DNA from 2 places in the Solibacillus sp. FSL H8-0523 genome. Region 2 is predicted to be linked to the other one. Evidence: predicted binding sites of a transcription regulator. Region 2 holds the regulator's gene; the other holds the start of a gene.

Region 1 (11,222 bases), 2.0 Mb from region 2:
AATGAGAGTGTAAAGAACGGAATCGCAAAGCCTAAATAATATGCAAGCATATACCAAATCGCTGAATCAGGATTGGTACCGCCTAGTGCGATAATCGACATTAAAATAGGTCCTGTACATGGTGTCCAGCCTGCTGCAAATGCTAAACCAATAAACACCGAGCCAACGTAGCCAGACGGACGGTTTTTAAATTGGAATTTTCGGTCCTTCATAAGAAAATCTACCTGTAATAACCCTACGATCATGAGACCAAATACGACGATCAATATCGCTCCAATTTGGCGCATAAGGTCCTGGTATTGCCAGAAAAACTCTTGTGCAAGTGTTGTGCCAAAGCCGATTGCAATAAATATGATTGAAAAGCCAAGCAGGAAAAATAATGTATGTAATACTGCGCGTTTTTGCATCATTCCTCGTTCGCTTTTAAGCTCGTCTAACGTCATGCCGGTTATATACGACAAAAACGCAGGATAAAGCGGTAAGGTGCAGGGCGATATAAAGCTTAAAAATCCAGCACCAAACGCTAAGAAGACATTTAAATCTGTATTCATGCTGTTCAAATCTCCTTCATCGTAATGAACTTATCGTACCAAATTTCCAGTCACAATACTTCCATTTGAGATGTGAACATTTTTTGACATATAACCCAGCCTCAGCTAGCCCTCTGTTTCCTGTATAAAGGCACGGTCTTATCGAAGCATATCGATAATGAACAGACTCGAGTAAATAATCGAAGTAAACACAATGACGATAACAATCGTAATCGACTGAAAGCGCAGCAGCCACGTCCAAATACTTCCATCAGGGTGCTTTTCCTTCCATTTCAACGCTGCTTTAAGATTGATAAACCAGCAATGGAGTGTAATCAAAAACGACGGAGCGGTATACATTGTTCCTAAAATAAGGATTTTCTGCAAGGTGCTCGGCGAATACTTGCCGTAACTAATGATGAAATACGGAACAACAAACCAAAAAACCGATGTAAAAACCAGTACAACCGCGACTAAAAAATGAAGCCATAAATAGTCTAGATGCGTTTGACGGAAATATTTTAATGCTGTTTGCATGATCTTCACCCACTTTTAGGCTTACTATTCCCTGCATTTTATGAAGTTAAAACCAAAATAGTGACAATCATTCCGATAACATTTTACTAGAAAAGGCACTACACGTTTTTTCATTCTAATTATTTATAAGTAAAATAAATAAAGCCTCCACAAAAAGTGAAGGCCCTAAAAAATTAGAAGTTTTCTTTATCAAACACTTCGATATCAATAATACGTGCACCTTGCTTAACCATTGCTTGCTCTAATTCGTCGACAGTTGCTTGTTTCGCGCCTTTTGTCAGGGTAATAACTACGCGACGTAAGTATGTAGTGTCGTCGTCTAATGAGAACACACAGTGTAATGGCCATACCTTTTTCACAGCTGTTAGCACTTTGATTAAAATGCCATCTGTATCTGGTAGCGCAATTGTCACTGCACAGCTGCCTGTTCGATAGCCCCACGCCTCTTCTAGTAATTCAAACACCTTAGAGTGCGGGAGAATGCCTGCAAAGTTGCCTTTTGTATCGGTAACCGCTAAATAAGGTAATTGCTTAATTGAATGGAACACCTCGAAAAATGAGCTGTTTTCGTGAACGAATGCATCGCCCTCTTCAGCTAAATTTTTCACCGGCTGCTTCATATCGCCGTCTTTAAGCTTGTACTCTAGTACTTCTACTTTATAAATATTGCCAATAAATTTTCCGCCGTTGTCATCTAACACCGGAATACAACGGAAGCCATTGTCATTTAACTGACCAAGTACGTGAGAAATTGTATCCGATTCCTTAACATAACTAACGTCTTTCTTCTTAACAATTCTTTGTTTCACTAACATAAAATGATACCTCCTCTGATGTCGCTACTTCTATTCTAAAGGTAATCACAGAATTTCGAAAGTTATTTTTTAGAATTTTTAGTATTTTGGTAAAATTCTAAAATAAATAGGGGTAATCCTTCATTTATACAACTCGTAATAAATATACGCATTCGCGAGCTCTAGGCATTTTTCATAGCTGGCTAACCCATTATCCTTATTATTAACACTCGCAAAATACATCGCTTCTAAATCACTAGCTCCCCTCGGATAACGCTGGCGGATAGTCGCAAAAACGGCTTTTACTTCCTCGTCAAATTGCTGTTCTGGCAGTGTGATAACAAAAGATACCGTTGTTTTATTCATGCGCGCAGATAAGACTACGTTTGCAGAAAAGGTTGTAAGCATCTCGTCATTTAGCATATTAATCACATGTTCTACAATACGAGAATCATGTGAAAGTGTTTTAAATTCCACGACTGCTAGCGTATAGCCGGGCTCCGTTAAATCTGAAAAAAGGATCTGCGCTTCCTGCTCAAACGTCTCTCGTGACTCCGAATAGCGATCCTCAAGCAAATGGGATACCTTCTGCTTAAAGTAATTCTCAAGCTTCTGATTAATGGACTCAACCTCGCTTAAATAACGATTGGACGATTGTTCAAAATCATGTGCGCGCTTTTGATTATTTAAAAAAGTGAAACATTCTCTTAATTTTTCACTACAATAAATAATGATGTCCTTATAATGGTTATCGACAACACACGCCATTAACACTTCCTGGAAAGTGATTAGAGCGGCTTTGCATTGTCCCTTGCCAAATAAGATCTCTCCCTTTAACGCTTTAATTTGATACCACATTCTACTTTTTTCTTTAATATTTGGCGAATCCGCAAAGCGTGCCAGCACTTGGTTGGCATAATCAAAGCGTTTGGTTCGGATGGCCATTTCGGCATGAGTGATAATCCGGTAGATAAAGTTTGGCTCATGCTGCGTTTTTTTCAACAAATAAAAAATTGCGGACATTTTACTGATTTCAAAAAGCGTTTCATCCGGGACATGATCTATATTGATATTGCTTATATTATTACCCGTAATGGATATTACCTCATAAATTTGATATTCAAAGGCGATACTTGTTGCTTTTTTATAATAGTTTTTCGCTAACTTTTGATTTAACTGGATATAGTAGCAATGACCAATGATTAAATAGAGCACAGCCAACATTTCTGGACACTGCACGCTAATTGGCTCTTCTATATCATAAAAAAACTGCAAGACTTCATAATGATCCCCAAATAAAATAAAAGGCTCTGAATAATTACCTAACGCCGTCATTAACACCTCACGATTTGACTGCTCAATCGCTTGTATAACCACTTTTTTAAAGCTACTAAACTCCTCTGTTAACGTCTTAAACTGCTGCTCTTTATGCGAATTAAATAATTGCTGAATATCTAGCTGTTTTTCCATATATACCTCCACAATTAGTAAGCTGCTGTATCAAAAAAATCACGTTCGACGAGGGCCATATGATCAATTAATTTTTTCATCTCCTCGATTTTCTGATTAAACTGAGGACATTGAGTATTTGTTAATTCCCTTAGTTCCTTCATAATAATCGTGTCAATTTGTATAAGGCGCTTAGGATAATGCTCATATTCCATAAACCTTTGATCAAATAGGATACGTTTGTTCATCGAAAATTTTTCATAAAAATCAAAGTCCGCCTGTGGTAGATTAGGTAAAATCGTGCGTAAGTGATCTAAATATAAGTTCATTGTAGAAGCTGCAGCAATTAGCGCTCGAATCGTTGAGCCTACCGTTCCCCTTTTTACTCGATCAAAATTTGGGTTTTTCATTGTGTTATCTAATAAATAATGACGCAGTATATAAAAGAGTGCATTTTCCGAATGAACAATCGGTAGTTTATCAAAATAAAAATAAGTCCATAAATCAGCCATACTATACTGTACATAGAGCTTATCGACAAAATCATGGCGGAGTAAATAAAAATAATATTCATACTGATGAAGCTGTTCATAGTTTTTACGTTGCTCTTGTGATAGTAAAAATAGTGCCTCTTGAACATCAAATTGGTTCATAGTATCCACCACCTTCAATTCTTTTATTTGATTATACAAAAAATTCAATCTTTAATAAACTTATTACTACACAAAAAAGGCCAAGAGGAAATGGAATCCCTCTTGACTGTTTTTAGTGCTTTTGATTAATAAGCTAAGCCGAATAACGCTTTAATGTGCGTCATGTAACGGATGTTAGATGCTTCTTTCATTAATGAAGCTGGTAAGCCTACTAATTGTGTATTGTTCGCGCCCACTGTTGCGATACCATCTTTACGTCCTAAAGAACCTAATGTACCAGAGTTTGTGAACTTGAATTCTTTCATGTCGTGACCTAAAACCTGCGCGAAAATGTTGTAACCAGCAATTTCGCCTTGTTGCCATGCTACTTGAGCAGTTGGCGCGTAAGTTGGACGGTCGCCTGGGTTTGGAATGTGTGCAGAAGCATCACCGATTACAAATACGTCTGGATGAGAAGTAGATTGTAAGTAGTCGTTGATTGTCGCTTTACCACGGTCACAGTTTAAACCTGATTCGCCTACTAATGGAAGTGGAGCAACCCCACCAGTCCATACTAATGTGTTGGCAACGATTGGCTCGCGGTCTTTTAATTGAATAACATTACCTTCAACGCCTGTTACAGGAGTAGAAGTGATGAATTCAACACCACGTTTTGCAAGTGAAGTTGTTGCGCGTTCGATTAAGTTGTCTGGGAATACTGGTAAGATTTTTGGACCAGCTTCAACTAACTTGATTTTTAAATCTTCGAATGGAACGCCATATTTAGCAGCTACTTTCGGGAAGTGGTCTACGATTTCACCAACAAGCTCTACGCCTGTTAAACCGCCACCACCGATAACGATTGTTGCGTCTGCTTCATTTTTTGATTTCGCATATTCAGCAATACGTGCTTCGATGTGCTCACGGATTGCGTTTGCTTCATCCACTGATTTTAATACGAATGAGTTTTCCTCTAAGCCTGGGATGCCGAAGAATCCAGTTTGAGAACCTAAAGAAACAACTAATGTATCATAAGATAATGTTTTACCGTTTGATAATTGTACTTCTTTTTTGTCTGCGTTGAAGCTGTTTACTTTCGCGATTTCAAGGTTGATGTCTTTACCTTTGAAGATTTTCTCTAAAGATAATGCAACCGCGCCCTCTTTGATTGTACCACCAGCTAAACGGTGTAATTCAGTAATGATTTGGTGCGTTGGGAATTGGTTTACAACTGTAATGTTCGCTTCTAATGTATTTAAATATTTGCGAGCTGTTTGAGCAGCTAAAACACCAGCAAAACCAGCACCTAAAATAACGATATCTTTTGTTACCATGATAACATCCTCCAATTAAATTAGATTGTGCGAATTAATTATTTGACTTTTTTCTCAGCTGCTACAGCTAAAAATGCGTTAGCAAAACGTAATGCGCCTTGAACTTGTGGGTCTTTTAACATTTTTAATAGGCCAAATACACCAACAGTTTCACTTGTTGCTTCAGCACGGTCTTTTGCTTCGATCGCCGTTTGAGCTAAAGATTTTGCCGTATCTACTACTGGAGTTGCCATTTCAGTTACAGCCGCAACTGTATCATTTTTTAATGTTTCATCCGTTGCTACAGCCGTTGCGAAATCATATGCTTTTGTTAAAAGCGTTGTCATTTCAGCTAACTTTGGTAAGTTGTCCACTAAAGTTGTTAACGAAGCTTGTACCTCTGGCTTTAATAGTTGGTCTAAAACGTCTAATTGCTCTTGTGAAACAGACACTTTTTCTACCTGATTATTCATTTCTGACATAATAACTCTCCTTTGCCAACACTTAATATTTTTTACTTATAAAAGTTTACTCGATTGTTTAAACTTTCACATACCATTCATTAAGCAATGTTAGCACAAACAAACGGTTGTAACAATTAGAAAAACGAAATAATAGAAGGAAAAATCGAATTCAAGAATATTTCGACTTCTCAGCAAAAATTAGGGCGAAACTTTTGATATAATAAACAAATCATTAAACATAAATTAATAAGAAGAAACACTCGAACAGGAGGAAATCTATGCGCACGAACGAAAGGTCTAATCGAGACCCTGATACACGTGAACAGTACGTGATTTTTGAATTTATACGGTTCGGTGTTCGGTATGCTTGCTTTTGTTAGCATAATCGGAATCGGCATCTTTATGCGTGTTGTTTTTAATTAGAAAAGCGCATTCACGCCCTTTAAGCCCCGACAAGCTTTGGAGGGTCTGATTAGAAAGTAAACGATTCACCACTTTCGACGACGGAACCGAAAAGCTCGAGGGGCTGGCGCGAATGCCTAGACACTGCTATGACAGTAAAATTTATACTTACAGAGCTCAAAAATCCCCGTAAGCGAGTGCCTACGAGGAAATGTTGATTTAAATAGCATGTCTTTTGCGTGCTTCGATAAATTTCGACGCCGAGAAAATGAGTACCGCCAGCCAAATACAGCTAAACGTAAACAGTTCCGTCATCGTAAATGGCTCCTTAAAGACAAAAATCCCAATAACTAAGCTCATCGTTGGCGATAAAAACTGAATGAAGCCCATTAAATAAAGCGGAATCTTCTGCGCACCTTTTGCAAATAACACAAGTGGTAGCGCAGTAATAATGCCACTGCCGATTAAAAAGAGGTTCGTTTTCAGATCAACGTTTAAAAACGCAATATCTGTTGTTTGCATTAAATAAATGTAACCGACAATCGCAATCGGTAAAATGAATAGCGTTTCAATTGCTAGTCCACGTGTTGCATCAAGTGGGATTTTCTTTTTAATAACACCATAAAACGCGAAAGTAAGCGCAAGTGTTAATGACACCCACGGAATGGATCCCCCTAAAATCGCTTGATACCCTACCCCAATCGCCGCAATCACAACGGCAGTAATTGTAGCCGCAGACAGCTTTTCCTTAAAGAATAACAGCCCAAACAACACCGAAATGAGTGGATTAATATAATAACCGAGACTCGCCTGTAATAAGTGATCGTTATTGACCGCCCAAATATACACGCCCCAGTTGAGACTAATAATAAGCGACGCGACAAACAACAGCCAAAACTGAAGCTGTTTTCCCCACAGTACCTTAATGTCCGCAAGTAAGTGTTTACTCTGTTTAATAATGAGGATGAATGCTGCGGTAAAAATGAATGACCATATGACGCGCCCCGCTAATATTTCGAGACTCGAAACATGTTGCACCTGTTTCCAATAAAGTGGGATCAGTCCCCACATTAAATAGGCCCCTGCCGCAAACAGGATGCCTTGTTTTTGTTCTGACATTGTTGCACCTTCTATGAATGTAATAGAACTATTATAGATGTCGAATGGTGGGATGTAAATGTTGTTGTTTGGGGAGGAGTAAATGGAAGTGAGTGATACATTAATTGATGGGCTACGGCAAGACAGTAGTATGGCCACGTGGTAAGTGACCATACTACTGTCTTTATTACCGTTTGCGAGACTCACCAATTCAAAGTTTTACTCTCGTCAGAGGTTAAAGAATATGAAAACAAACAGTTTCTCAACCTGACAATTGATTTTTAAAATTTTTTACCCATAAATTTTTCATTAACAACTTTATAAATATCTTTCATTTGAGACTGTATTTTATTATAAAATTCCACTTGATCTTCTCCCAAAATTTCTTTAGATGACATATCAACTAAGAAGTCCTCCATCAATTGACAATTATTTTTTAAACGATTATAAAATTCCTTATCATTGTATAAATAGTATAATGAACTTTGCCTCATACTATTTAATTCATTCACTAATTTGTCAATGTATAGTAGCTGACCATCTGGAGTGATATGAAGATGCTTTCTAGCATTTGGAAGACCTGTTATTAGATATTCTTTATAAATTTCGTTTATATATACTGACTCTAAATTTATTCTATTTAGCTTTATTTCTTTATTATATTGTATAATAGCTACAAATAAGGATACTAAAATTGCTACAATAGCTACAATCAATGCGGCTAAATCCATCTCACTAGTCACCTTCAATTTCTATAAAAGATTTTCTAAAATTAATTTCTTAATATTCGGGATTGAAGAATTAATAATAACCATACTTTCTACTCCACTAATTCCAATATTTTGAACAATTTCTTCGAAAAAACCTTGAATAAATGACGATGCTATAGTATCAATTCTATCTGGAAAAGTGATAGTAATTTCTTTTTTATAATCTATTTCTTCCTTTAATTGCTCTTGAAAAATATATCTACCTAATTGATTTCCGGCTAATTTTGTTATTGTCTTATCAAGATCCAATTCAAAATTATTCATTATTTCATTCCCCCATTTTCATAACAAAATTCAAATTATAAGCTGTTCCAGGCATGTAAGTTTTACTATAGCTTAAGAGCTCTTTTTTAGGAGCATAATTTAAAAAATCATTCTCATCGTTAAATCCAATCCAGCTATCTTCATTATATTTCAAATAATCTTTTTCAAAAAAAACAACTCTATCACCACTTAAAACATAACATAAATAGTCATCTGAGTAATCTTCTAATCTACTTATTAACTTTTTAAGACCTGTACCACCTGTATGCTCTTTACTCATCCTTCCAGAAATCTTATGTTGAAATGAAGCAATATTAAAGAAATCCTTTTCCGTATAATCAAAATCGTAACTCTCACTATGTATAATATATGCTTGCAACAATTTCTCATGCCTATCATTTAACATTTCTTTTTCTTTAATCTTCTCTGCAATTCCGCTACCTAATAATGTATCAGAAAAATTAAGTATAGCAATATTTATTCCATAGTATAAATCTTCCCCTTCTTGCTTCGTAAATGTATCTTCTGTTACATCTAAATCAATTAGGCAGTCAGTTTTTGCGTGTTCAAAGACATTTCCAACAAGTTCAACAATAACTTCGGCTATCGCATCTCTATATTGTTTTATTACATTAAATGGTTTTAAAAAAGAATCTATATCAGTCATTAATTTTGACAATAAAAAACGATCTTTATATTCTTGAAACTTTATAATCCTTCTATAATGAAATTTATAAATTTCACTATTAAATACTTCTATAAACTTTTTTGTTTCATCTTTTTTTGATAATAATGTTAATGGAGAAGATATTATACCTAGCGTACCAATATTTGTTTCCACTTTAAAACCCACATTCACTTTAGTTTTACAATCAACAATAAGATAATTACAAATACATTCAAAAAGAATATAAGTTAATTTATCTTGAAATTTCACTTCACCTAAATTGAAATATATTGGCACTCTATAAAATTTACTTCGTGCTATATTCACAAATTGAATTATATCTTTAATAACATTACCATTAAAATCTGTCCCATCAAATCTGTATTCTAATTTCTTGTTTTCTAGCTTATATCGCTTATTACTTATACCATTTGATGAAAACAAAATCTCATAGTTATCCATTTCTTACCTCCAAAAATATTATATGTTGTTTTTAATATATCTTAATTACAAACTCATTAATACATTATTTCACAATTTCTCCTAAATTTGATGAAAACATCATTTTATAGCTGGTATAATACTTTTTACCAACCAAAAAACGAGCGGTCATCTCAGTGATCCGCTCGCTTATTTATTCTACTATCCTATTCTGCAACAAATACATCTTCTCATACAGCCCTTTTTGCGCCAGTAACTCCTGATGCGTCCCGCGCTCGACAATCTCTCCTTTATGCAGCACTAAAATCTGCTCGGCATCTTGAATTGTCGACAAACGGTGCGCAATGGCAATCGTTGTGCGGCCTTTACGCATTTTTTCTAATGATGCTTGAATGCCGACTTCGGTTTCGGTATCAATCGACGCCGTTGCCTCATCTAACACCAGTACTTTCGGATTCGTCGCCACGGTTCTTGCAAAGGCAATGAGTTGACGCTGCCCGCTCGAGAACGTTGAACCACGCTCTGTTACTCGGCTTTGATAGCCATCTGGCAGACTTTCAATAAAGTCCGCCGCCTGCACAAACTCCGCGGCTTCTTTTACATCCGAAAGGCTCAAGTGTTCACTATACAAGCGAATATTCGACTCGACCGTCCCGTAAAACAGGAAAGGATCTTGCAGCACAAGCCCCATTTTATCGCGAAGCTCTTGCTGCGAGTAATCTTTAATCGACTCACCGTCCACTAAAATATCACCGCGCTCGAACTCGTAAAAGCGCATGAGTAAATTAATAATCGAGCTTTTCCCTGAACCGGTATGACCAACAAGTGCCACCGTTTCCCCATGATTGACGGTAAACGAAATGTTTTTTAGCACATCACGCTCACCATCATAGCTAAACGACACATCTTTAAATTCAATGCGACCATTCGTTACTTCAAGAGGCTTAGCTAACTGCTGTGGCTCTAGTTCTTCCTCGTCCATCAGCTTAAACACGCGTGATGCGGCAACAATCGCCTGTTGGAACAGCGCTAAACGCTCCATCATTTGGTTAATCGGATCGAAGAATCGGTTCATATACGTCACAAACGCGTACACAACCCCAACCTCAACCGCTGTATCAAACGATGTCCAGCCAAAGTAAAATAGTAAAATAATAATGGCGGCAAAGTACACAAGGTCAATAACCGGACGTAATAGCAAGCTGTTCATTTTCATGTTGGCAAGCATTGCCTGGTAATGCTCCTCGTTCACTTCGTCAAAATCATCATTAAAACGCTTTTCTTGGCGGAAAGCCTGCACAATGCTCATGCCTGATAATGTCTCAGACAACTTTGCATTTAACTGCCCCAACTTTTCACGCATACGCATATATACAACCGAGCTCAGCTTACGATATAGGTAAATAATATAAATGACAATCGGTAAAATCAGCAGCATAAACAGCGCTAATTTCGCATTCAGTAAAAACATCGCAATGTACACACCGACAATTAAAAACGCCGCCTGTACAAAGCTTATCAAAACAGACACGAACATATCCTTAATCGCTTCCGTATCATTCGTTGCACGTGAAACGATTGAACCAGCTGGCACTTGGTCAAAATAACGCATGCCGAGCTTATGAATTTTCGAAAACACGTCAATACGCAGCTGCTGAATAATTTTTAAGGCAAGCTCCTGGAATTTAATCGTCTGGAAATACGTTATAAATATGTTTAACACCTGAATCGCAAAATAGCTAATTGCTAAGGTCATAACCGGCTTATACACAATATCACCCGGCATTAAGTAATCATCGATAAACACTTTAATTAAATACGGCCCAAGCATATCGCCTACTACGGTTAATGCAAGGAAGAA
Region 2 (11,222 bases):
TATCGGCAAATAAAGGTTTACGTACGGCACTTGAAGCTGCGTTTAAAGACGAGGGTATTCCATTCTATGTACCGCCTTTAAAATTATGCACAGATAATGCTGCGATGATTGGTGCAGCTGCCTACCAAATGTATGAAGCGGGTGTTCGTGGAAATTTAGCGATGAATGGTCGTCCCGGAATGGAACTAATAAGCTGGAAATAACAGCTTACTAAGCATGGTGAACTGGAAATTAATTTTCCGGCGCATCATGCTTTTTTGTTCTAGGTAGTTGGAACAGCTAGGAGTACCGATTTTTTAGAATAATAAAAAATAGTCGTAAATTGTATTTTATGATATGAAAATGTGCTTTATAACAAATTTTTATTTAATGCACAATTTTTCAGAAAATTATCCACAGAAACTGAAATTAATATTTTAAAAAAGGTGCGAACATGCGTACTTATACACAAACTGTGGATAACCTGTGGGTAAAATGTGATTTATCTATATATAGTGGCTGTTTTTTCACAACTGCATGTGAATAAAATTCATTTTAGTTGTGGATAATGTGGAAAACACTGTTGATATGTTGATATGACTGAATTTGAATTGTGTATAAATTTGTAGGCTTTTTTGTCGGAAATTAGCATATTGACCTATATATATGTCGAATCGTTAATTGGAAATAAAGGATTCATTAGTATCATACAATAGTAAAGTGAAATGTAAGAATTCCCTTCAGAAAGGGTATAGTGTAAAAATGACTGATGACGGAGGTGTTTTTCATGAATTACTTGAAGGAGCGTAATAAAATGATTACGCTACTTGTTATAGGGGGAGCGTTACTCATCGGTGTGTTGTATTTACTGAGCTGGTCTGGCAACGGGCTCTTTTTGGCCTCGTTTGGAGGAATCTTTGTTATTTTGGCTTTAATTTTTTATCCGCTGGCACTTGTATATGGTAGAAGCCAGATGATTGATGTTTTTCAGAGTATCCGTATTGGGGCGAGGCAGCCATTTCGGGCACAAAAAGCAAATTCGCCGTGGCAGCCAATTATTGCTATGGTAAATACGGTTGTAGCATTACTAACACTTGTGTTCTTTGGTTGGATTTACGGTGCCTATACGGCCTATCAAAAACTACAAATGTTAAAAAGCTTTCATGTGAAATAATAAAAGGAGAACGCCACAATAATTGTGTGAGCGTTCTCCTTATTTTTATAATTGATCTAATTCGTCATTGAGTTCAAGCCATTCCATTTCGAATGTCTCGTGCTGATCTTTTGTTTGTGATAGCTCTGTTTGGATTGCTAACGTTTTTTCGTGATCCGAGAAAACTGCTGGATCGCAGAGCTGTGCCTCGTATTGTTTGATTGTTTCATCAAGGGTTGCCATATTCTTTTCGATATCTTCAATAGCGCGACGAATTTGACGTTCGCGTTTTTTTGCATCCTTATCAATCGTAGACGTTGATTTTGTTTGCGGGCTAGGCTCTTGTGATTTTGAACCTGTTGCAGCAGCCTTCATCGCAGCTAATTCCTCAAGCTCTTGTTTTTTCTCTACGTAGTAATCATAGTCCCCTAAATACTCAAATGAGCCTGTACCAGACAATTCTACAACCTTTGTTGCAATTCGGTTTATGAAATAACGGTCATGCGAAACGAATAGCAGTGTGCCAGGATAATCGATTAATGCATTTTCTAAAATTTCCTTGCTGTCTAAGTCAAGGTGATTGGTCGGCTCATCTAGCACTAAGAAATTTGATTTTTGCATCATGAGTTTGGCTAAAGCTAAACGGGCTTTTTCACCGCCGGATAACGAGTTGACTGATTTTGATACGTCATCACCACTAAATAAGAAATTCCCTAAAATACTGCGAATATCTTTTTCGTTCATTAAAGGCCACTCATCCCATAACTCGTTTAACACGGGCTTGTTGGAATGGAGCTTTGCTTGCTCCTGATCGTAGTAGCCGATTTGAACATTAGTACCATAGCGAATCTCCCCTGAAAATGCGGCTAAATCTTTCACAACGGTTTTTAGTAAGGTCGATTTGCCGACACCGTTTGGACCGACTAATGCAATGCGGTCTTCGCGGAATACGCGCATCGTAATATTCGATGAGATTTCTTTGTCGGGGTAGCCGATTGCTAATGCATCGATTGATAATACGTCATTTCCGCTTTGGCGTTCGATAGAAAATCCGAAGTTTGCACTTTTTTCATCGCCATCAGGAGAATCCATCCAATTTGTTTTTTCTAATACTTTACGACGAGATTGCGCCATTTTTGTTGTCGATGCACGGGCTAAGTTTTTTTGAACAAATGTTTCAAGTTTAGACTTTTCATCCATTTGGCGCTCATACATTTTTAGATCACGCTCGTAATTTTTTGCCTTTTCATCTAAGTAGGCACTGTAGTTTCCGACATACTTACTAACCTTTGTACGTGATACCTCGTAAACGGTAGACACGACTTGGTCTAAGAAGTAACGGTCATGTGAAACGATTAAAATCGCGCCGTCATAGCCCTTTAAATAACTTTCTAACCAAGACAATGTTTCAATATCTAAGTGGTTTGTGGGCTCATCTAGGATTAGTAAATCAGGCTTTGATAGTAATAGTTTTGCAAGTGCTAAGCGTGTACGCTGACCACCGGATAATGATTGGATGGGCAAGGCATAGTCGGCAGGGAAAAACTGCATCCCGTGTAGGACAGAGCGTGTGTCGGCCTCGTACTGATAGCCACCTGCATCTTTGAAATCATGTTGTATTTGGTCATACTCTGCCATCACGCGACCGTATGTTTCGCTGTTTTCGTAAACGTTCGGGTCAGCCATTTGCTGTTCGAGTTGACGTAGTGTTTGCTCTTGTATGCGCAAGTTATCGAAAATTGTCATCATTTCGTCCCAAATAGATAAAGCTGAATCAATGCCAGCATGCTGCTCTAAATAGCCAACACGAACATCTTTTGGAATAATAATTTCGCCTGAGTCATAGCTCATTTGACCAGCGATAATTTTTAATAATGTGGATTTCCCAGCACCGTTGCGGCCTACTAATGCCACGCGGTCACGGTGTTGAACTTCAAGTTTGACGCCGCTTAAAATTTCATCGGTAATGAAGGATTTATATAATTGATTTACTTGTAGGACAATCATGTTTACACCTCAGTTTCTACTATTTAGTTTAAAGGATGGACACGCGGCGTGCAACGATGGATACTTTACTTGAGGCTAGTAGTTTAGTAAGATTAATTTGCTTAAACTTAAGGCTTGAAAACGATTTCCAATTGTAAGTAGGAGGAGAATGTGTGAAACCAGAAACAAAAATTCCACAAGCAACAACGAAAAGACTTCCTCTGTATTATCGATTTTTAAAAAACTTTGCAAATGAAGGTAAAAAACGCATTTCATCACAGGAATTAAGTGATGCAATGAAAATAGATTCGGCTACGATTCGCCGTGATTTTTCTTATTTTGGTGCACTCGGTAAGAAGGGCTATGGCTATGATGTGCCCTATTTAATCGAATTTTTCCGTCAAACTTTAGATCAGGATGAGGCGATGAATGTCGCGCTAATTGGGGTCGGGAACTTAGGGAATGGCTTATTAAAATACAATTTCCAAAAAAACCACAATACACGTATTGTCGTGGCATTTGATTCAAAGGCACCTTTTGAAGGAACGATGATTAGCGATATCCCTGTCTTTCATCCAGATCGTTTAGAGGAAATGTATGAGGAGTTTAGCGCGGAATTAGCTATTTTAACGGTACCTTCACGCTCGGCGCAAATGATGACAGACCGTCTAGCGAATATGAATGCAAAAGGCATCTTAAACTTCACACCAGTGCGTCTATCGGTACCAGATTCGATTAAAGTAATGAATATTGATTTATCGGTAGAGCTGCAAGCGCTCATCTATTTAGTACGAAATTCAGATTAATAACAAATTAGTAACAAATTGTTCACATTACCATAAATGGCAATTTATCGTTAATTACTGTAAAATGTACATAATAATAGAGGAGGTGGCTATAGTGGAAATGCATTTAAGTGCGATTACACCTGTAAGCCTAATTATCATCGGTTTGATTGCATTATTGATTTTTGGTCCAAAAAAATTACCATCTTTAGGCCGTGCCATGGGTTCGACTTTACGTGAATTCCGTAGTGCCACTAAAGGATTAACAGATGACGAAGATGATCACACGACGAAGAAATCGGTCATTGAACATAAAGATAACGAAAAAACAGACGTTAAGTAAATTAAGGATGTCTTAGTATGAATCCACAAGAATTAACCGTTGTTGAACATATGGAAGAACTGAGAAAGCGCTTATTTTTTGTAGCGATTTTCTTTGTCATGGCCCTTTTTGCAGGGTTCTATAGTGCAAAACCGATTATACGATACATTCAACGCAGCGATCTTGCTGCGAGTTTTACATTGAATGCCTTCAGTCCGGGAGATCCGTTAACTGTGTATTTACAAGTGACCTTCATTGTCGCGGCAGTGATCGTATCGCCGATTTTGCTTTATCAGCTATGGGCATTTATTACGCCAGGCTTGCATGAGACAGAACGCAAGGCAACATTAAAATACATACCTTATGCGTTTATTCTTGGTATTGGTGGTATGGCCTTTGCCTACTTTGTTTTATTCCCGTTTATTATGCGTTTTATGATGGATTTGTCAGGTGATTTAGAAATAACGCCAACAATTGGTATTAATCAGTTTTTCTCATTTTTACTTAAACTAATCGTGCCGTTCGGTATTCTATTCCAATTACCAGTGGTGACCTTGTTTGTGTCCCGTTTAGGGCTCATTAATCCAAAGCTTATGATTAAGTTCCGTAAATACGCGTATTTCGTATTAATCGTCATTTCTGTGCTACTTGCACCGCCTGATTTAGTATCGAACATCATCATTGCGATTCCGCTCTTTATTTTGTATGAGGTGAGTATTGTTATTTCTCGTATGGGTTATCGTAAATATGAAGTGGCTGAAAAAGAGCGCCAGTTAGCGGAGGAAGAACGTGAGCGTGAGTTGCAAGTAGAAGCGCTACTTGAACAACAGCGTAAACAAATGGAACAATTAAATAGTTAATAGAGAGCGCTATCGTTGAGGTAGCGTTTTTTTTATGAAACAACAAAAGCCCTAGAAATTTTACGTAGTGTAAAACTTCCAGGGCTTTTTCAGTTGTTAAACTTGAAATTTATCGGCATTCATTTGTATAAATGTGACGAAGCCGTTTAGTAATACGTGCGCAATGATGGGTGTAATTAGACGCTTTGTCTTGTGGTATAAGAAGGCAAAAATCATCCCACAAATCGTATATAACAGAATGTGCGTAAAGTCCATGTGAATGGCAGCGAATACTACAGCACTCACAATGCTTGCAATCCAGAAGTTATAATTTTGAATAATAGAGCCGAAAATCACACGACGGAACACCAATTCTTCTAAAACAGGACCTAAAAATACAATGGCAATGATCATGATAGGAGCCACTTTTGTGACTTCCATAATCGATTCTGTGTTTTCTGAGCCTACTTCAATGCCGAGTGCGAACTCAATATAAGCGCCAATGCTTTGCCCTAAAAATACGAGAAAGAAACCAATGACTCCCCAGCCAATTGATTTTCCTAAAGGCATCTTTTCGCCGCTAAAGACATTCCAAAAACTTTTATTTTTAGCAATAAGAATAAAGCTTACAACAACGGCAACCATAAATGAAGCGGTACTCCACCAGCCAGATAATTTAATTAACTGCTCATCGGGTGTTCCAGAAAATAGTGTCAGTAAGGCATTTTTTAAGTCAGGAATGAATATAAGTAAAAATACGGATAATTGACAAATAATATAAGTCAATAACACATAAAAGGCCGTCTTTTGTGTTTTAAACTTAGGAGAGGAAACGTTCGTCACAGCATAAACCTTCTTTCTATATATAGTAACGTTCAAAGGTAATTCTTCTATATTGTAGAGGAATTTCTAGATAAAACAAAATTTTTTAGCGCACATACTTGCAAAAAAATAGGGAATTCATTAAAATTAGTAATGTGTTAGCACTCGATTGATGAGAGTGCTAAAAAGAACAAATATTTAGGAGGTTGTTTCAATTGTTAAGACCATTAGGAGATCGCATTATTATCGAACTTGTAGAAGTAGAGGAAAAAACAGCGTTCGGTATTGTATTACCTGACTCTGCAAAAGAAAAGCCACAAACTGGTAAAGTTGTAGCTGTAGGTACGGGTCGCGTTCTTGACAACGGAACTCGTGTAGAGCTTGACGTAAAAGTAGGCGACGAAATCATCTTCTCAAAATTCTCAGGTACCGAAGTGAAGTACGACGGCGTAGAATATTTAATTTTACGCGAAAGCGATGTACTCGCTATCGTCGGTTAATTTAAAACGAAATTTAAACTTGCAGCTAGTTCTTACATAGTATGTTGCTAGCTGCACATCCATTTAAAAATAAATTCTAAAATAGAGCGAACAATTAGGAGGACATACAATATGGCAAAAGATATTAAATTCTCAGAAGAAGCACGTTCATTAATGGCGGCTGGTGTTGATAAATTAGCAAACGCTGTAAAAGTAACATTAGGGCCAAAAGGTCGTAACGTAGTGTTAGAAAAGAAATTCGGTTCACCACTTATTACAAATGATGGTGTATCAATCGCTAAAGAAATCGAATTAGAAAACCCATTTGAAAATATGGGGGCAAAATTAGTAGCAGAAGTAGCGTCAAAAACAAATGAAATCGCTGGTGACGGTACGACGACTGCAACGGTTTTAGCACAAGCGATGATTCGTGAAGGTCTTAAAAACGTAACAGCTGGTGCAAACCCTGTTGGTATCCGTAAAGGGATGGACAAAGCTGTAGCAGCTGCTTTAACAGAGCTACAAGCCATTTCTCGTCCAGTAGAAAACAAAGAGTCAATCGCACAAGTCGCGTCAATTTCTTCAGGTGATGAAGAAATTGGTCAATACATTGCAGATGCAATGGAAAAAGTGGGCAACGACGGCGTTATTACAATCGAAGAGTCGAAAGGTTTCACAACGGAACTTGACGTAGTCGAAGGTATGCAGTTTGACCGCGGCTATCTTTCACATTACATGGTATCCGATACAGATAAAATGGAAGCGGTTCTTGATAACCCATTTGTTTTAATTACAGATAAAAAAATCGCGAGCATTCAAGAAATTTTACCGGTGCTAGAGCAAGTGGTTCAACAAGGACGCCCAATTTTAATTATTGCAGAAGATGTTGAAGGTGAAGCGTTAGCAACACTTGTTGTGAACAAATTACGCGGTACATTTAACGCCGTAGCGGTAAAAGCACCTGGCTTTGGTGATCGTCGTAAAGCAATGCTAGAGGACATCGCGATTTTAACAGGTGGTCAAGTTATCACACAAGACCTAGGCCTTGATTTAAAATCAGCAGATCTTACTTCGTTAGGTCGCGCATCAAAAGTCATTGTTTCAAAAGACAACACAACAATCGTTGAAGGTGCTGGTAACACAGATGCCGTAGCAGGTCGTGTGAACCAAATCCGTGCACAACTTGCAGAAACAACTTCAGAGTTTGATAAAGAAAAATTACAAGAGCGCTTAGCGAAATTAGCTGGCGGTGTGGCAGTGATTAAAGTTGGTGCTGCAACAGAAACAGAATTAAAAGAACGTAAATTACGTATTGAAGATGCATTAAACTCTACACGTGCAGCAGTTGAAGAAGGAATTGTATCAGGTGGTGGTACAGCACTTCTAAACGTATACGGCGCGGTAGTAAAAGTATTAGACCAAGTAGAAGGCGACGTAGCAACAGGCGTAAAAATTATTTTACGTGCGCTAGAAGAGCCAGTGCGTCAAATCGCTGAAAACGCAGGTTTAGAAGGTTCAATTATCGTGGACCGCTTAAAACGTGAAGAAATCGGTATCGGCTTCAACGCAGCAACAGGCGAATGGGTAAACATGATCGAAGCGGGTGTAGTAGACCCAGCGAAAGTAACTCGTTCAGCATTACAAAACGCTGCATCAGTAGCTTCACTGTTCTTGACGACTGAAGCCGTTGTAGCAGACATCCCGGAATCAGGCGGCGGTATGCCAGACATGGGTGGCATGGGCGGCATGCCAGGAATGATGTAACTTCCACGCGGCAACGCTTTTGTTCCTTTTTGAAAACAGTTCCATACAAAGTTACACTTCGCATCATTTTATTGATGCGAGGTGTTTTTTTTCTTCTTTTCGTACGAGGTCACATGGCCCCTGCCAACTCATAGTCAGCTACTAAAATATCCAACTCATTTTCTAAAACTGAATAGAATTCTTGCGCTAATTGATTTAAAGTTCATTTCATCAACCACTTATCCTGTAAATACCCAAAATTAGATTAATAACAGAACTATTTTACTTATTTTAAAAATGATTAAAAATAATCATTTTTATATTAAATGTTAGGTTATTTGATTTATTTCAAGGGATAACTCATTAGTTGGAACAGGAAATTCATTCATAAGTTAAAAGTTATTTATTATTAAATGGTATTTTTATATTATTAGAGTTGAAATCCAATTCGAAATATCTTTTTGAATTTATGTTTAGAAAGTATATTAATATAGCGGCATTTCACTCGAAATCGTGTAGCCAAAAGGGGAAAATATATATTAGAAAAACAAAGTAGCTCATTATGTGTTATATATTTCTATTTTTATCAAAATTTTGTTTTATATAACTTTATAACTTATAATATGAACAAGTCATATTTAGGAGGTTTTAGATGAAGAAGTTTAGTATAGTAGCAGCATTTATATTAATGTTACAGCTCATATTACCCGTAACAATCCCAGCACAAGCAGAAGAAAGTGATGGACTAAATTATTTAGCATTAGGTGACTCACTTGCTACAGGTGTAAATGAATTAAATGAACTTGGTTTAGGTTATGCCGATTTTATTGCGAAGGGCTATTCTGATGACCCGGCAGCAATCCATTTTAATAAAGGGTTTTCTTTGCCGGGTTATACAACGGTAGATGTGCTAAATGATATTGAAAAAAACGTAACAAAGCCCATTTATGATTTAAATGGTGTGTCGCAAAAAACAGCAACGATTCACCAGGCGATTAAAGAAGCCGATTTTATTACATTAAGCGTTGGTGCCAATGATGTCTTAAAAAATGTGACACGCTCTGAATCAGGTGCGTTTTCATTTGATGCAGCAGGTGTTTTAGGGAGCATTCAACAAGTATCAACGAATTATGAAAAAATCTTCAAAAGTATTTATGCGTTAAATCCAGAAGTAGATCTAATTGTAATGGGGTTATATAATCCATTCCCACATATTCAAGATTCGGCGATTCAAGCGCAACTAAATATGCTTGTTACGACAATGAATAATTCAATTAAAGCAGTAGTAGAAGCAAATAGCGGGATTTTTTCTGAAGTGGCACCGTTAATTGCTGAAGATGTTGCAGTATTTTTACCGAATCCAAACAATATTCATTTAAGTGAAGCAGGCTATGAAGTAGTTGCTGAAAAAATGATGGAAGATTATTTCGCAGCAATTTTAGCGGATTTAGAAGAAGCACTAATTGATGAGCCAGTAAATGAAGCACCATTTACAGATATCGCTAATCATTGGGGCAAAGATTATATTAATATCGCGTATGCAGATGGCTTTATAAAGGGCTATGAGGACGGGACATTTAAACCAAATACAAATATGACACGTGTGGAAGTGTTATCGGTTATCGCACGTGCTTTTGAGTTAGAAGCGACGAAGCCTGCACCATTTAAAGACATTAGCAATTATACACAGCAAACACAAAATGAAATTGCCGCAGCGTATGAAGCGGGATTAGTACGTGAAAATGAAGGTTACTTCAATCCTAAAGGGGAAATTACACGTGCACAACTTGCATTAATTTTAATGCGTTTGTCGAATAATTTGGCAGGGGAAGCATATGAACCAGAAGTGATTGCACCGTTTAACGATATTAAAAATTATGACCGTGAAACACAAGTTGCAATTACATTTTTATATGATATCGATGTTGTACAAGGTACAAGTGCAACAACTTTCTCACCAAAAGGTAATTTGACACGTGCACAGTTCGCAAAAATTTTAGTATTAACCATGTCAGAGGAATAAGAAAAAGCGGTAAATGGACGGGGATCCATTTACCGCTCTTTATATATCATTGCAAAAACGGGGATTTTTGCAAGGGGACACAATACAGTGTTGCCTTAATTTTGCCATTTTAAGCCTTCAAAGAAACGATAAATTTCTTCAAAAACTAATTCACGCTCTTTACCTAATGTTAAAATATGACCAGAGTTAATGAATGTTTTAACAGATTTAATGCGGGAATTTACTGAACTATAAATGAGGTCAGCACTCTCGCAGTAATATTCGTCATCTTCTAGACCACGTAAAATATGAACGGGCGTCTTGATTACATTTAATTTTTCGCTTGTTTCGTTAATCATGCTTTGTAAATAATTTAATGAAGGCATTTTCACGAGCTCTGCGATTTTTGTACGACTATCGATTGCTTCGTCGTATGTACCTGATAATTTTTTATAATTGATTGCATAATCAACGATGCGATTTTGCAAACTATCTGTAGATTTTGAACTTGCAGGAGCAGACATTGTAACAATCGCTTTTGTTGGACGTTCTTCACCAAGCTTTAACGAGAAAATTCCACCAAGAGATACGCCGGCTACCGCAATTTCTTCGTAGCCACGATTTTTTAACTCATCGTAGCCTTCGATTACACTATTCCACCATTCAATAGGGTTTGATTGAATTAATAAGTCAGGGCCACCTCCATGTCCTTTATATAAAGGCGCATGTACAGTATAGTTACGATCAGCTAAATATTTTCCTAAACGTTTTACATCATTGGTATTGCCAGTAAAACCGTGTAATAAAAGTACGGCACGTTTACCAGCTTCAATTGTAAAAGGTTTGGGCGCGATGAGTTTCATTGTCTTTTAGACTCCTTTGTGAAGTGAATTATGTCAATTTTGTATATTTTTTATAAAAACTATTGAAAATTAAAAATAATTTTGATATGAAAACTTGCTGCTATCGATTATTATAAAGCTATTAATACATAAGTACAATTTATTATTCTTATTGTTTTGATTCAAAAAAGTTATGAATGATGTGAGGTATGAAAAATGGAGATGGAACAGCTTCAATATTTCAAAACCGTTGCTACAATGCAACATATG

The links. The regulator Rex, encoded in region 2, represses fermentation and respiration genes when NADH is low (regulators of the CRP and FNR family bind a similar motif). The targets are predictions, from matches to a motif close to TTGTGAAATATTTCACAA.
Region 1: the regulator Rex is predicted to act here: its motif matches at 5,792-5,809, upstream of NSQ62_RS08520 (DUF1641 domain-containing protein).

What each region holds. Positions count from the first base shown of each region.
Region 1 covers NZ_CP150291.1:1,715,218-1,726,439, reverse strand. Annotated here, with positions in the region: gene NSQ62_RS08550 (cytochrome c biogenesis protein CcdA) at 1-551, opposite strand, end outside; gene NSQ62_RS08545 (hypothetical protein) at 690-1,067, opposite strand; gene cbpA (cyclic di-AMP binding protein CbpA) at 1,241-1,882, opposite strand; gene NSQ62_RS08535 (hypothetical protein) at 2,003-3,331, opposite strand; gene NSQ62_RS08530 (hypothetical protein) at 3,346-3,963, opposite strand; gene NSQ62_RS08525 (NAD(P)/FAD-dependent oxidoreductase) at 4,089-5,276, opposite strand; gene NSQ62_RS08520 (DUF1641 domain-containing protein) at 5,315-5,737, opposite strand; gene rarD (EamA family transporter RarD) at 6,341-7,240, opposite strand; gene NSQ62_RS08510 (hypothetical protein) at 7,501-7,950, opposite strand; gene NSQ62_RS08505 (hypothetical protein) at 7,972-8,253, opposite strand; gene NSQ62_RS08500 (hypothetical protein) at 8,258-9,382, opposite strand; gene NSQ62_RS08495 (ABC transporter ATP-binding protein) at 9,555-11,222, opposite strand, start outside.
Region 2 covers NZ_CP150291.1:3,817,318-3,828,539, reverse strand. Annotated here, with positions in the region: gene tsaD (tRNA (adenosine(37)-N6)-threonylcarbamoyltransferase complex transferase subunit TsaD) at 1-203, shown strand, start outside; gene NSQ62_RS19115 (hypothetical protein) at 767-1,153, shown strand; gene NSQ62_RS19110 (ABC-F family ATP-binding cassette domain-containing protein) at 1,199-3,139, opposite strand; gene NSQ62_RS19105 (redox-sensing transcriptional repressor Rex) at 3,292-3,924, shown strand; gene tatA (twin-arginine translocase TatA/TatE family subunit) at 4,025-4,246, shown strand; gene tatC (twin-arginine translocase subunit TatC) at 4,264-5,085, shown strand; gene NSQ62_RS19090 (type II CAAX endopeptidase family protein) at 5,182-5,907, opposite strand; gene groES (co-chaperone GroES) at 6,102-6,386, shown strand; gene groL (chaperonin GroEL) at 6,498-8,129, shown strand; gene NSQ62_RS19075 (S-layer homology domain-containing protein) at 8,761-10,131, shown strand; gene NSQ62_RS19070 (alpha/beta fold hydrolase) at 10,227-10,973, opposite strand; gene NSQ62_RS19065 (LysR family transcriptional regulator) at 11,169-11,222, shown strand, end outside.